Regions from separate parts of the Rhizobium laguerreae genome, predicted to be linked through region 1. Evidence: riboswitches for the same ligand, from Rfam matches in the RefSeq annotation. Region 1 holds a riboswitch; the other holds the start of a gene.

Region 1 (7,511 bases):
CAATCATACGCCGCCGCCGCCCGAAGACGACGATGCGCGCATCGATCTCGATGGCGTGATGGATCGGATGCACTGGCTTGTCGAAAGGGTGACGGCCGACCAATGGTTTGAAGTTCGCGTACTACCGCAATTGCACGTGCTGCTCTGGGGAAACAAACGAGGAGTATGAGGCCGCCTGCACTGAATTATGCAGCAACACGCTCCGGAAAGGCGAAAACATCGACGGGCTCTCCAAGCCCACGCAGCGGGAAGGTGCCGAGACTGTCCATATCTTGCGCGCAGCCCGCCATTTCGACGAAGGCTCGTGACAGGAGCACCGGACGCTTGACCTCCTTGGTCAGGCTTTCCAGCCGCGAGGCGACGTTGACCGCCGGGCCGATTACGGTGAAATCCAGGCGCGTACGCGAGCCGATATTGCCGTACATGACATCGCCGACATGCACCCCGACGCCATAACGCAGCGGTTCGCGCCCCATGCGCACGTGCTGGTCGTTCAGCTCAGCCATCGATGTCTGCCCTTCGCGGATCGCCTGCAGCAGATCGAGGCAGGCGGTTTCCTTGGCTAACGGGAAGATCGCCAGCAATCCGTCGCCCATGAATTTCAGGATCTCTCCGCCATGCCGTTCGATCGGGTCCGACATGGCGTCGAAATAGTCGTTGAGCAGATGGATGACATCGTCGCGCGGCCAGAGATCGGAGATTGCGGTAAAGTCGCGCAGGTCGCAGATCATGATCGCCGCACCGACGGTCGCGCCGCTACCGCGCGTCGTGACGCCCGACAGGATCTGTTCGCTCGCATGCGGTCCCACATAGGTCTGCAGCAGTGTGCGCGCCATGATATTCTTCAGCCTGATTTCGCTGACGAGAGTTAATGCCGGCAGCAGGTCGCGCAGGAAATCGACATGCTCGCTGGTAAAACCGCCCGGGCGGCTGGTGGAAAATGTCACGACGTGCCGCTTGCCGAATGTATGCTCGAGGGGCCAGGCGATATACTCCATAAGGCCGTCATCGCGCAGTTCCTGATAGAATGAACCCTCGTCGCCGTCGGTTGTGCCTTCCAGCCGTTTGCGCACCTCCTTCGAACCCTGATGGATGGCGTTGACGGGACTGTTCAGAAACTCCGGCGTGTTTTCGATACCATAGGCAAATGTGTCGATCTTCGCTTCCGCGAGGCCTTCTTTCCAGAGAATGCGGGCACCTACCCATTGTGGATGGTTCGTCCTGAAATGCAATGTCGCCCGCGCCACCGGCACCCCCGCCGCCAGCAGCTTCTCGCACATGTCCACCAAAATGTTGTCGATGAACCGCTCGCCGCGCGTCTCATTCACCAGCCAGTCAAGAATCCGTCGTCTGCGGATCGGCCAGACACCTTCACCCGCTTCGACGGCAATCCCGGCCTTGTTCAAAAAAGACGACATCAAAAACTCCCGCTACGCCGCATCATCGGCGAGGACTAAATCTAGTTTCCGCTGAATGTGGGCGATGAGAGAGCAAATGATAAGAGGCAGACGGCGATCAAGCCTCAGAAATCCCAGTCCTCGTCCTCGGTCGCCACCGCCTTGCCGATAACATAGGAGGAACCGGAGCCGGAGAAGAAGTCGTGGTTCTCGTCGGCATTCGGCGAAAGCGCGGACAGGATCGCCGGATTGACCTTGCAGGCCTCAGCCGGGAACAGTGCCTCATAGCCGAGGTTCATCAGCGCCTTGTTGGCATTGTAATGCAGGAATTTCTTGACGTCCTCGGTCAGCCCGACGCCGTCATAGAGCGCCTCGGTATATTTCGCCTCGTTGTCATAAAGCTCGAGCAGCAGCTCGAAGGCGAAATCCTTGATCTCCTGCTTCCGCTCGTCGCCGAGCCGTTCCAGCCCGCGCTGGAACTTGTAGCCGATATAATAGCCGTGCACCGCTTCGTCGCGGATGATCAGCCGGATCATGTCGGCTGTATTGGTGAGCTTGGCGCGGCTCGACCAGTACATCGGCAGGTAGAAGCCGGAATAGAACAGGAAGCTTTCGAGGAAGACGCTCGCAACCTTTTTCTTCAGCGCATCGCCGGAGCGATACTGCTCCATGATCAGCGCCGATTTCCGCTGCAGGAATTCGTTCTCCTCCGACCAGCGATAGGCATCATCGACATCGGGCGTCGAGCACAGCGTCGAGAAGATCGAGGAATAGGATCGCGCATGCACCGCCTCCATGAAGGAGACGTTGGAAAGCACCGCCTCCTCATGCGGCGTTACCGCATCCTCCATCAGCCGGATGGAACCGACGCCGTTCTGGATCGTGTCGAGCAGCGTCAATCCGGTGAAGACGCGGATGGTCAGCTGCTGTTCGGCCGGCGTCAGCGTCGCCCAGGAGGGAATGTCGTTGGAAAGCGGCACCTTTTCCGGCAGCCAGAAATTGCCGGTGAGCCGGTTCCAGACCTCGAGATCCTTATCGTCCTCGATGCGGTTCCAGTTGACGGCGCGCACGCGCGAGGCGGGTTTGATTTGCATGTTCATTAGGTGGTCCCTCTTGAGGAATATGTCTGGGCGCCCCCTCATCCGCCTGCCGGCACCTTCTCCCCGCTGGGGAGAAGAGACTTGTGGCAGCGTCATCCGCAACCAAATCCCCCTCTCCCCAGCGGGGAGAGGGTTAGGGTGAGGGGGCTTCTGGCTCGCGGCCGAAATCAACTCACAGCGTACAAGACACGCAGCCCTGCACCTCGGTGCCGGACAGCGCCATCTGGCGAAGGCGGATGTAGTAGATCGTCTTGATGCCCTTCTTCCAGGCATGGATCTGCGACTTGTTGATGTCGCGCGTCGTTGCCGTGTCGCGGAAGAACAAGGTCAGCGACAGGCCCTGGTCGACATGCTGGGTCGCCGCCGCATAGGTGTCGATGATCTTCTCCGGCCCGATCTCGTAGGCATCCTGATAATAGTCGAGATTGTCGTTGGTCATGAACGGCGCCGGATAATAGACGCGGCCGATCTTGCCTTCCTTGCGGATCTCGATCTTCGAGACGATCGGATGGATCGAGGAGGTCGAGTGGTTGATGTAGGAGATCGAGCCCGTCGGCGGCACTGCCTGCAGGTTCTGGTTATAGAGGCCGGAGGCCATCACCGCCTTCTTCAGCGCGGCCCAGTCTTCCTGCGTCGGAATGTGGATCCCCGCCGTCTCGAACAGCGCCTTCACCCTCTCCGTCGCCGGCTCCCAGAGCCGGTCGGTATATTTGTCGAAATAGTCGCCGGAGGCATATTTCGAGTTCTCGAAGCCCTTGAAAATCTGGCCCCGTTCGACCGCCAAAAGATTCGAGGCGCGGATCGCGTGATAGGTCACCGTATAGAAATAGATATTGGTGAAATCGACGCCTTCGTCGGAGCCGTAGAAGATGCGTTCGCGGGCGAGGTAACCGTGCAGGTTCATCTGACCGAGGCCGATCGCATGGCTCTCGTCATTGCCCTTCTCGATCGAGGGAACCGAGGAAATGTGGCTCATGTCGGAAACGGCCGTCAGCGCCCGGATCGAGGTCTCGATCGTCTTGCCGAAATCAGCCGAATCCATTGCCGCCGCGATATTCAGCGAGCCGAGATTGCAAGAAATGTCCTTGCCGAGATGTTTGTAGGAAAGGTCGTCATGATATTCGCTCGCCTCGCTCACCTGCAGGATCTCCGAGCAGAGATTGCTCATCGAGATGCGCCCGGCGATCGGGTTCGCCCGGTTCACCGTGTCCTCGAACATAATGTAGGGGTAGCCGCTCTCGAACTGGATTTCGGCAAGCACCTGGAAGAATTCGCGCGCCTTGATCTTCTTCTTGGAGATGCGGGCGTCATCAGCCATCTCGCGGTACTTTTCCGTCACCGAAATCTCAGTGAACGGCACGCCATAGACGCGCTCCACGTCACAGGGCGAGAACAGGTACATATCCTCGTTGTTCTTGGCGAGCTCAAAGGTGATATCGGGCACGACGACGCCGAGCGACAGCGTCTTGATGCGGATCTTCTCGTCGGCATTTTCGCGCTTGGTGTCGAGGAAGCGCATGATGTCGGGGTGGTGGGCGTTGAGATAGACGGCACCCGCCCCCTGCCGCGCGCCGAGCTGGTTGGCGTAGGAGAAGCTGTCTTCGAGCAGCTTCATGACAGGGATAATGCCCGAAGACTGGTTCTCGATATGCTTGATCGGCGCGCCCGCCTCGCGAATATTCGTCAGCGACAGCGCCACGCCGCCGCCGCGCTTTGACAATTGCAATGCCGAATTGATCGACCGGCCGATCGATTCCATATTGTCCTCGACGCGTAGCAGGAAGCAGGAAACCAGTTCGCCGCGCTGCTTCTTGCCGGCATTGAGGAAGGTCGGCGTCGCCGGCTGGAAGCGGCCGGAAATGATCTCGTCGACCATGTCGCGGGCAAGGGCCTCGTCGCCGCGCGCAAGCGCCAGCGCCACCATGCAGATGCGGTCCTCATAGCGCTCGAGATAGCGCTTTCCGTCGAAGGTCTTCAGCGTATAGCTGGTGTAGTATTTGAAGGCGCCGAGGAAGGTCGGGAAACGGAACTTCTTGGCATAGGCCTGGTCGAACAGATCCCGCACGAAATTGAAGGAATACTGGTCGAGAACCTCCTGCTCGTAATAGCCCTCGGTCACGAGGTAATCGAGCTTTTCGCGGAGATTGTGAAAGAACACCGTGTTCTGGTTCACATGCTGCAGGAAATATTGCTTGGCAGCCATTCGATCCTTGTCGAGCTGGATCCGCCCCTCGTCGTCATAGAGGTTCAGCATCGCATTCAGCGCGTGGTAGTCGAGCGCTTCCGCCACTTTCAAAGGGCGTTCGCCGGCGGGATGAGCCAATGTGTGATGCGGTTTTGCGCCCGCATCCCGCGTCAGATTTGTTCCCGTGTCCAAAATCGTTCCATTCCGTGTTTGACCTTGGCGACATCGTCTTCGGTGCCCATGAGCTCGAACCTGTAGAGGTAAGGCACCTGGCATTTCTGCGAGACCACGTCGCCGGCGAGCCCATAGGTCTCGCCGAAATTGCTGTTGCCCGCAGCGATCACGCCGCGGATGTGTCCTCGGTTTTCCGCATCGTTGAGGAAACGGATCACCTGCTTGGGAACGGCACCCTTGCCGCCGTCGCCGCTATAGGTCGGCACAACAAGCACGAAGGGTTCGCGAATTTGGAACGCGTCTGCGCCAATTGGCGGAATGCGCGCCGCGCGCAGTCCGAGCTTGGCGACGAACCGATGGGTATTCTCGGATCGGCTGGAATAATAGACGATCAGCCCCATCGTCTGTCCTCAGCTCAGGAAAGTGCGCTGATCATGTCGGGACGGAAGCCGGCCCAATGCTGCTCGCCGGCGATGACGACAGGCGCCTGCATGTAGCCGAGGCTGCGGACGCGATCGAGCGCTTCGGCATCCTGCGAAATATCGACGATGTCATAGTCGACACCCAGGCGGTCCAGAGCGCGGTAGGTGGCAGTGCACTGGACGCAGGCAGGCTTGCTGTAGACGGTGATGGTCATAATATTCCTCGTGACGACGCGATTGGGACGCAGGACATTGATCGGAAATCTGTCGATATCCGTCGAAAAATCTCGGTGATTTGAGCTATGCGGCTATTTAGCCGCTGGGCGTACTCCGCCCTCTACCTCTAGCGGGTGGCGGCCTGAACTGAGATACTGACATGACTTCACCCCGAAGTGGCTCAATACGAAGGTTTCGGGGGCGAAGGTTCGGGCCTGCGAAACGCGATGCGGAGATTCCCCGCAGCCATGCAACGCGACCTTCCGGACACCCCGCCCGTGGACGTTTCGTTCGAGGCAGGTCTCCTGGCTCACGGGTCAAAGCACCCTGTCCCAGCCTTCCCGGAGCATCATGCTCCAGTGACCTGAAATCGGACAGTTGCTCGCCGCTTACAGTTGCGGGGGCAGCTCCGGCATTGCCGCGCCATGATGGCGAAACGCACCGAATTCCCGTCTTAGCCATCGATCCCTACGAATCGATGGAACCTCGAACACTAGATATAGTACGCCAATCCAAATTCGCGTCAACGGATGGTTTGTGCATTGCGTTACGACAGATTTGAAATCGCTACGTTCCTGTGAAAAACACGGATAACGAAAGCTTAAGGAAAGCAGGCTGTGGAGAAAGCCCCGATGAAGAGAGCCGACCCTATGGCCGGTCCCGCGATTTTCGATTCAAGATTGGGCCCGAATCGTCGATAGGACATCCCCCCGGTGACGAACGCCGGAGGGAGGAAGTCAGAAATGTTATATCTTTATCCGAAGCAGCCGCAGCGCATTGATCGTCACCAGCACGGTGGCGCCGGTATCGGCGAGGATCGCCGGCCAGAGACCGGTGATGCCGGCGATCGTCGTCACCAGGAACACCGCCTTAAGCCCGAGTGCGATGGTGATATTCTGCAGGATGTTGCGCATCGTGCGTTTGGAAAGTTCGATCATTCGCGCCACATCGCCGACGCGTCCGTGCAACACGGCCGCATCCGCCGTCTCCAGCGCCACGTCGGTGCCGCCGCCCATGGCGATGCCGATATCGGCCGCGGCCAGTGCCGGAGCATCGTTGATGCCGTCGCCGACCTTGGCGACGACGAAGCCCTGGCGCTTCAATTCGCCGACGACCCGCTGCTTGTCCTCAGGCATCATCTCGCCGCGCCAGTCGATGCCGAGCATGCCGGCAACGGCTGCTGCCGTCCGCTTGTTGTCGCCGGTCAGCATCATCGCCTTGACGCCGGCTGATTTGAGGGCAGCGAGCCCGGCCTCGGCATCCTCGCGCGGCTCGTCGCGCATGGCGATCAGGCCGGCCGCAACACCGTTGACGAGCAGCACCGACACGCTCTTTCCCTCGTCGTTCAGCGCCGTGATGCATGCATCCTGTTCCGCGCTGAGCGTCCCGCGCTCGCGGGCGGCAGGCGGCGATAGCAGATCCAACGTCTCGCCACCAACCTTGCCGCTGACACCCTTACCCGGCAGCGCTTCCAGCTCGAAGGCCGGCGGCACGGGAACGCCGTCCGCCTTGGCGCGATTGCGGATCGCCAGTGCCAGCGGGTGGCTGGAACCCTGCTCCAACACCGCCGCGCGCGACAGCACCTGCGCCTCGCTCGGGCCAAAGGAAATGATGTCAGTCACCTGAGGCTTGCCTTCAGTCAGCGTGCCTGTTTTGTCGAAGGCGACCATCGTCACCTTGCCGAGCGTTTCCAGCACCGCGCCGCCCTTCATCAACAGCCCGCGCCGTGCACCTGCCGAAAGCGAGGCGGCGATCGCCGCCGGCGTCGAGATGACGAGCGCACAGGGGCAGCCGATCAAAAGGATGGCAAGGCCCTTATAGACCCATTCGCCCCACGGCCCAGCGAACAGCAGCGGCGGAACGACCGCGACGAGTGCTGCGACCACGAGCACGCCGGGCGTGTAATAGCGCGAAAACCGATCGATGAAGCGTTCGGTCGGCGCCTTCGATTCCTGTGCCTCCTCCACCAGCTTGACGACGCGGGCGATGGTATTGTCGGCCGCGGCGGCCGTGACGC
Region 2 (7,511 bases), on a different contig from region 1:
AGCTTCGGCCTATCAGGCGAGCGGAGGAATTACCGCGAGAGCGTCGAGCAGGCGCTCGACGACGTCGCCGAGGAATTGGAACGTCATCTCGATCCGCACTGGCTGGCCGGGCTGCTCGGTTAGGCCGCACCTCGTACCATCATCGGCCGTTGCTCGGCTATTGCCAAATTAGTTGACTGAGTCCATTAATTGTCGCAGCGGACCCGGTTGAGAGTGACGAAAACCATGAGCATATTGGATAGATTCTCACTGGCAGGTCAGGTGGCGCTGGTGACCGGTGGCGGTCGTGGGCTCGGCTTCGAGATGGCGTGCGCCCTTGCCGAGGCGGCGCGCATGTTATCGTCAACGGACGCACGGCGGCGACGCTGGAAGACGCTGTAAAGGCTATCCGCGCCGCGGGCGGCACGGCGAGCGGCTTCATTCGATATCGCCGACCGCGAGGCACAGCGCGCTGCGATGGCCGATATCGACAAGATCCATGGCCGTCTCGATATTCTGATCAACAATGTCGGCGCCCGCGACAGACGGCCGCTGGCCGAATTCGACGATGATGCGATCATCGAGCTGCTGCGCACCGACCTAGCAGCGGCGGTGACGCTTTCGCGTGACGCTGCCGTGTTGATGAAGCGACGCAATTACGGCCGCCTGATCGCGGTGACCTCGATCAGCGGCCATGTCGTCATGCCCGGCGACTGCGTCTATCCGGCGGCAAAGCAGGGACTGACCGGACTGATGCGCGGCATGGCGGTCGAATTCGGCCCGCACGGCATCACCAGCAACGGGATTGCGCCCGGCTGGTTTGCCACCGAGACGAACGCGGCGATGGCCGCGAACGAGGATTTGATGCCGTTCGTGCGCCAGCGCATCCCGGTCCAGCGCTGGGGACGCCCGGACGAGATCGCCGGGGCGGCTCTCTTTCTCGCAAGCGACGCCGCTTCCTTCGTCAACGGCCATGTGCTGACGGTCGACGGCGGCATGACGGTCCGGATGTGAGATATCCGCAGACGCTGCGGCATCGTCTTTCATTTCTGCGGCACTCTCCACTGCTTCTCGCCGGAGCCGAACGACGGTAACGGCAGGTATCACTTGCTCTCGGCCTACCTTGTGGTCGTCGTTTGCCGGAGTCCATGGCTAGAAATATCTGCGTGACTCGACTATTGGTTGATGTGGCAACGCCCGGGTTGGTCATCGCCGTCCATTTGCCCGATTTCCGACCATAAACTGCGTCGGTCATTTGGAGGTTCGGAAATTAACAATCATATTCAGTGGCTTATAGAACATGGAATCACAGCTGAGCATATTGGCGAGCTGATAGCCGGATTGTGCGATCGGCTGATCGCGGATGGCTTTCCGATCTGGCGGGGAAGTATTGCGATGCCGTCTATTCATCCCATGTATGGCGGCGTCTCGGCCAATTTCGTGCGCGGCGGTGCGACCACGATCGAGAATGCCGAGTATGGCAGTGCGGCAGTACTGAATTTCGAGAAGACCCCGATCTATTTTCTTTTGGGCCGTGGCGAAACGTCAGGTCGATGGAATATCGCCAAGGGTGAGGGAGTCGATGACTACCCGCAGCTTGCGGAATTCGCACATGGCGGCGGTACGGATCATCTGGTCAGCCTGCTGGAGTTTCCAAAGGAGGCTGCGCTGCGCGGGGTCAGTCTGTCTCTCACAAGCGACAGGCCGGGCGGATTTTCTGACGATCAATTGGCGATCGTCGCGGAGCTCTTCCCGGCACTGGGGCTGGCTTGCTACCGCATCGCGGCATCGAAAACCGCTGCGGATATTCTCGCCGTCTACACGGGCGCCAAAACAAGCGCACGCATCCTTGCAGGCGAGATCCAAAGAGGAAAGGGTGGCTCCATCAATGCTGCGATCCTGCTTGCGGATCTCAGGAATTTCACGGCGTTGACCGAAGTCTATCAACCAGGCGAAATCGCCGGGTTTCTGGACGAGCATTTCGAGCTGATCGGCCGGCATGTCGAGGAGAATTCCGGCGAGATCCTCAAGTTCATGGGCGACAGCGTGCTGGCGATCTTTCCGACCGATGCCGAAGATCAGCAAAAGGCGTGCATGGCCGCACTGGCTTCGGCAAGGAATATTCTGGAAGCCAACAAGGTACTGAACGGTCAGCGGGGGAATGATGGAGGTCCTGACATCGGCGTCGATGTCGTGCTGCATCTCGGCGAGGTCTTCTATGGAAATATCGGCGCGCGCGGCAGGCTTGATTTCACGGTGATCGGCAGCGCCGTCAACGAGGCCTCGCGGCTTGAAAAGCTCTGCGGCACGCTTGAGCAAGACCTGCTGATGTCGGAGAGCTTCGCGACCACCTGCGCCGTGGCCTGCGAGTATCTAGGTTCGTTTGAATTGCGTGGCGTTTCGAAGCGGGCCGACGTGTTCAAACTCGCCGACGCCGCATCCTGAAGCGTCGATCCGGTCGCCGCGGCGACGCTCAGATCTCGCCTGAGACCTCGCGGCGACGGCGGTCGAGTTCTTCGCTGTAGCGGCGCAGCGTATAACTTTCACTGAGCTGGCCGATCACCTTGCGTTCGATCAGGTTGTTGACGACTGCGAGCGCTTCGCTTTCGCTCTTGTCGAAGATCGCCGCCGCCTGCCTGGCATTCATCTGCGGCTGCAGGAAATCGTTGCGGTAGTGGATGAAATCGGCAAGCGTCTTGCCCTCGTCCTGCGCGTCGGTCGGATTGGCGTAGATCTCCGGCACCAGCACCAGGCCCGCATATTTGTCGCTCTCCTCGACGAGGATGACGCGCTGGGTCGAGCCGATCGGGAAGGCCTGCTTGAATTCCCCCAGAGAAATGCCCGCCCTTGCCGTCTTGACGTCGGCGCGCATCAGCTTGTCGACCGTCAGATTGCGGATCCAGCCGACATCATGGGCGCTGCGGATGCTTTCTCCGCGCAGATGAAAGCGCCATGTGGCGAAGGAGTAGCCGAAGGTCGAGCGCACGACGAGCGAGGAGGTGATGACGGCGGCGAGCACCAGCGCCGTGATCGGAAAATCGCCGGTGATTTCGAGCGCCAGGAACGTCATGGTCAGCGGCCCGCCGATGACGGCGACGGCAAGCGAACTCATGCCGACCACGGCATAGATGACGGGCGTCAGCGTCGCATCGGCGAAATAGGGGCCGCAGTAAGCAAAGAGTTTGCCGAGCAGGGCGCCCATGAATAGCGAGGCGAAGAACAGCCCGCCCCTGAAGCCGGAGCCGATCGAGATCGCCGAGGCGAAGGATTTCAAGAGGAAGAGGCCGATCAGCGTCGGGATCGCCACCTCATGGGAAAGGTTGAGATGCAGCGCGCCGTGGCCGGCCGAGAGCACCTGCGGCGAGATCATCGCCAACAGCCCGACGATGATGCCGCCGAGTGCCGGGCGGAAGGGCGGGGCGATCGAGCTCTTGCGCGCCAACTCCTCGACAAAGGCGACGCCCTGCATGATCAGGATGCCGACACCGGCGCAGAACGCACCGAGCAGCAGCGCCGGGACATAATCGGCCGGCACGACCGAGCCGAAGCTGCCGATATCGATGGTGAAGTCGCTACCGGCGAGCAGCCTTGCGACCAAGGTGGAGACAAGGGCGGAAACGACGACAGGCGTCAGCGAGACGATCGTATAGGTGCCGATGATCAGCTCGAAAGCATAGAAGGCCCCGGTCAACGGCGCGTTGAAGGCGGCGGCGATGGCGCCCGCCGCGCCGCAGCCAACGAGGGTGCGCAGGTCCGAGCGGCGAAGCTGCAGCTTCAGCCCGAATTTCGAGGCGAGGCCGGCGGCAAGCTGGGTATAGCCGGCCTCCAGGCCGACGGAGGCCCCGAAACCGTTGGAGATCAGGTTCTGCACGGCAACGATGATGCTGTCGGTCAGGGACAGGCGGCCGCCATGCAGCGCATTGGCCTCGATAGGGTCGACCATCGGCTTCTTGCGCCGTTTCGCCAGAACCAGAAGCAACAGGCCGAGCAAGGCGCCGCCGATGACGGGGGCGGTGAGCAGCAGCATCTTGTTCTCGATCTCGGAGGAGCTCAATCTTTCGCTGTCGGCGATGCCGAAGACCAGCTGATGCAACTCGTTGGAGACGTAGCTCATGCCGGTGACGGCGAGACCCGAGATGATGCCGACGACGGCGCCCGCCAGCGACAGGCCGACCTCGCTGCGCCGGGTCAGCGCCCGCAAGCGTCCCGGATCGAAGAAAACACGCAGCGCGCGGAAACGGCGCCGATCCAATTTCATAAGCATGGCAAGACAACTAGGCAGGGAGAGGCCCGGTCAAGGGCGAAGGCGAAGGCGCAGTCCGCTTGCGACGCAATTGCGGCGAAAACCCGGCGGGCGGGATAAATATTTGTGACGTAAGTCTCTGATAATGACGATGTTTTAGGTAGAGTAAGTCGTGTTGGAGCAGGCCATACCGGGTGGCCGTCAACTGGTCGACCGCCAAGCCCGGTTGACTTCACCCCTGCGCTTGCCTAACCATCCGGATAACGGATGGTCGACTGACCATCCTGACATAACGGATGGTTCCGGATCGGTGTTACGCCCTTCCGGATGAAAAGGGAATGTGACGGGGCGGACCCAAGCCGGGCGCCTTCATCACAGCCGACCCCGCGACTGTAGAGCGGTCAGGGTCTTCCATCCGGCATCAGGCCTTTCGGCTGACGGCTTGCAATAGTGCAAGCGGGCGGGATGGACGACATGCCGGAAAAGCCACTGGATATGCATGGTGATCAACCGGGGTCGGACGCCTCTCAAGTCTACGAATCGTCCACCTTTTCACTGATGCAGCCGGGAAGGCGAGGATGATCCGCTGGCACGATCAGGGCGACCGGTTTCCGGTCTGCCCCGATCGCGGCCGATAACCGCGAGCCAGGAGACCTGCCATGCGTGCCGGGCGAGAAGCCCACACTTGGGCACTATGCCCGTTGCCAGCACGGAGGTTGTCTTGGCTGAACGATTGAATTCGGCGCGGCCTAGTGCGGCGCGCGCGACGCCTCCAAGCAGCGCTGCAAGAGCAGCGCTTTCGGCCACTTATGTCGAATGCTGGGTACCCCCCTCTGTCCTGCCGGACATCTCCCCCACAAGGAGGGAGATCGGCAAGCAGCACAACGGTCGTCCTACGTCAATTGTTTGGAGAAAAGCTCTCGGCGATTCAATCTCCCCCCTTGTGGGGGAGATGTCCGGCAGGACAGAGGGGGGTGTCACACCCTCAGTAGCCGAGAAAGGTGCATTCAGAGCAAGCCACGACTACGCACTCTCCGTGAGGGGCGTTTGAGTATGACCGCCACCTTCATCCTCGGCGGCGCACGCTCCGGCAAATCCCGTTTCGCCGAAGACCTCGTGGCGGCAACCGGTCTCGATCGTCACTACGTCGCCACCGGCCGCGCCTGGGACGAGGAGATGCAGGCGCGCATCGCCCAACACAAGGCCGACCGCGGCCCATCCTGGACGACGCATGAAGAGCCGCTCGATCTTGTCGGCAAGCTCGCCGCCATCGACGGCGAGGGGCGCATCGTCCTGATCGATTGCCTGACGCTCTGGGTCACCAATCTGATGACGGAGGAGCGGGACGTGGCGACGGAATTTGCCGCCCTTGCCGATTTCCTTCCCGCCGCGAAAGCGCGGCTCGTTTTCGTTTCCAACGAGGTCGGTCTCGGCATCGTGCCCGACAATCGCATGGCGCGGGATTTTCGCGATCATGCCGGCCGCTTGCACCAATCGATCGCGGCGAAGGCCGCCGAAGTTTATTTCATCGCGGCAGGCCTGCCGCTGAAAATGAAGGGTTAAGTCCATGAACCAGCAAAAAATTCCTGCAACCGTCATCACCGGCTTTCTTGGCGCCGGCAAGACGACGATGATCCGCAACCTGCTCACCAATGCCGGCGGCAAGAAGATTGCGCTGATCATCAACGAATTCGGCGATCTCGGCGTCGACGGCGACGTGCTGAAGGGCTGCGGTGCGGAGAATTGCACCGAGGACGACATCATCGAGCTCACCAATGGCTGCATCTGCTGCACGGTTGCGGACGATTTCATTCCGACGATGACGAAGCTGCTCGAGCGCGAGCAGAGGCCCGACCATATCGTCATCGAGACCTCGGGCCTTGCTTTGCCGCAGCCTCTGGTCGCCGCCTTCAACTGGCCCGATATCCGCACGCAGGTGACCGTCGACGGCGTCATCACGGTGGTCGACAGTGCTGCCGTTGCCGCCGGCCGTTTCGCCGATGACCATGATGCCGTCGATGCGCGCCGTGCCGAGGATGAATCGCTCGATCACGAAAGCCCGATCGAGGAGCTGTTCGAGGATCAGTTGACCTGCGCCGATCTCATCGTGCTCAACAAGACAGACCTGATCGATGCCGCCGGTCTTATCAGGGTACGCGACGAGGTCGCCTCCCGCACCGTCCGCAAGCCCGTGATGATCGAAGCGAGGAATGGCGAGGTGTCGGCTGGCATTCTGCTCGGCCTCGGCATCGGCACGGAGGACGATGTCGCCAATCGCAAGTCGCATCACGAGCTGGAGCATGAGGACGGTGCGCCGCACGACCATGACGAATTCGACAGCTTCGTCGTTGAGCTCGGACCCATTGCCGATCCGGCCGGCTTCATCGAAGCGCTGAAGGGCATCATATCAGCCCATGACGTGCTGCGCCTCAAGGGTTTCGTCGATGTCTCGGGCAAGCCGATGCGCCTGCAGCTCCAGGCCGTCGGCAGCCGCATCGACCATTATTTCGACCGCGCCTGGACGTCTGGCGAAAGGCGCGCCACACGCCTCGTCGTCATCGGCCTGCACGAAATGGATCAGGACGCGGTGAGAGCGGCGATCGAAGCGCTGGCCTAACCCGATGCATCTGCTTCTGGCTCAACAGGGAACGATCAGTGACGGCGAGGAGGCGATCGACCTTGGGCAGACGCCGGGCGATATCCTGTTCCTGTCGGCTGCCGACAGCGAGCTTGCCGCGATCGCAACCGCCCATCGCGAGCGCGGGGCGGGGCCTTCGCTCCGGCTCGCCAGCCTGATGAGCATGAAGCACCCGATGTCTGTCGATACCTATGTGGAGCGCACGGCGCGGCATGCCAAGCTGATCATCGTCCGTGCGCTCGGTGGCGCCAGCTATTTCCACTATGCGCTGGAGGCGCTGCATGCGGCAGCAGCGCGCGCCGGTGCGCTGATCGCGGTGCTGCCGGGCGACGCCAGGCCGGATGCGGGGCTTGTGCCTTTCTCGAATATCGGGCTCGACGACCTCAACGCGCTCTGGGCCTATCTGATCGAGGGCGGCGATGCCAACGCGCAGGCTTTTCTTGACTATGCCGGGGCGATGCTGTCGGGCGCCGAGAAGCCGGCGCCGGCCGTGCCACTGATGAAGGCGGGTATCTGGTGGCCGGGGCGGGGGTTGATCGGGGTCGAGGAGTGGCGGCGGGTTGTTGCTGCGGAGGTATCTTCGCGTGTGGCTGTCCCTTTGTCGGTCGAGCTTGAGACACCCCCCTCTGTCCTGCCGGACATCTCCCCCAC

What was found. A riboswitch is a leader RNA that binds a small molecule or an ion and turns the genes downstream of it on or off. The one in region 1 is predicted to bind cobalamin.
Region 2: linked by a shared signal. The riboswitch ahead of cobU (bifunctional adenosylcobinamide kinase/adenosylcobinamide-phosphate guanylyltransferase) and the one ahead of nrdH (glutaredoxin-like protein NrdH) in region 1 are both predicted to bind cobalamin.

Annotation. Positions count from the first base shown of each region.
Region 1 is NZ_JAAXQT010000022.1:16,480-23,990, reverse strand. Features, by position in the region: gene queE (7-carboxy-7-deazaguanine synthase QueE) at 1-169, shown strand, start outside; gene HFO71_RS35095 (adenylate/guanylate cyclase domain-containing protein) at 186-1,418, opposite strand; gene nrdF (class 1b ribonucleoside-diphosphate reductase subunit beta) at 1,523-2,497, opposite strand; gene nrdE (class 1b ribonucleoside-diphosphate reductase subunit alpha) at 2,670-4,874, opposite strand; gene nrdI (class Ib ribonucleoside-diphosphate reductase assembly flavoprotein NrdI) at 4,853-5,257, opposite strand; gene nrdH (glutaredoxin-like protein NrdH) at 5,272-5,493, opposite strand; cobalamin riboswitch at 5,773-5,998, opposite strand; gene HFO71_RS35070 (heavy metal translocating P-type ATPase) at 6,241-7,511, opposite strand, start outside.
Region 2 is NZ_JAAXQT010000001.1:990,163-997,673, forward strand. Features, by position in the region: gene HFO71_RS04905 (cobyric acid synthase) at 1-123, shown strand, start outside; partial or broken gene HFO71_RS04910 (SDR family oxidoreductase) at 226-993, shown strand; gene HFO71_RS04915 (adenylate/guanylate cyclase domain-containing protein) at 1,165-2,424, shown strand; gene HFO71_RS04920 (chloride channel protein) at 2,453-4,243, opposite strand; cobalamin riboswitch at 4,503-4,898, shown strand; gene cobU (bifunctional adenosylcobinamide kinase/adenosylcobinamide-phosphate guanylyltransferase) at 5,276-5,785, shown strand; gene cobW (cobalamin biosynthesis protein CobW) at 5,790-6,839, shown strand; gene cobN (cobaltochelatase subunit CobN) at 6,844-7,511, shown strand, end outside.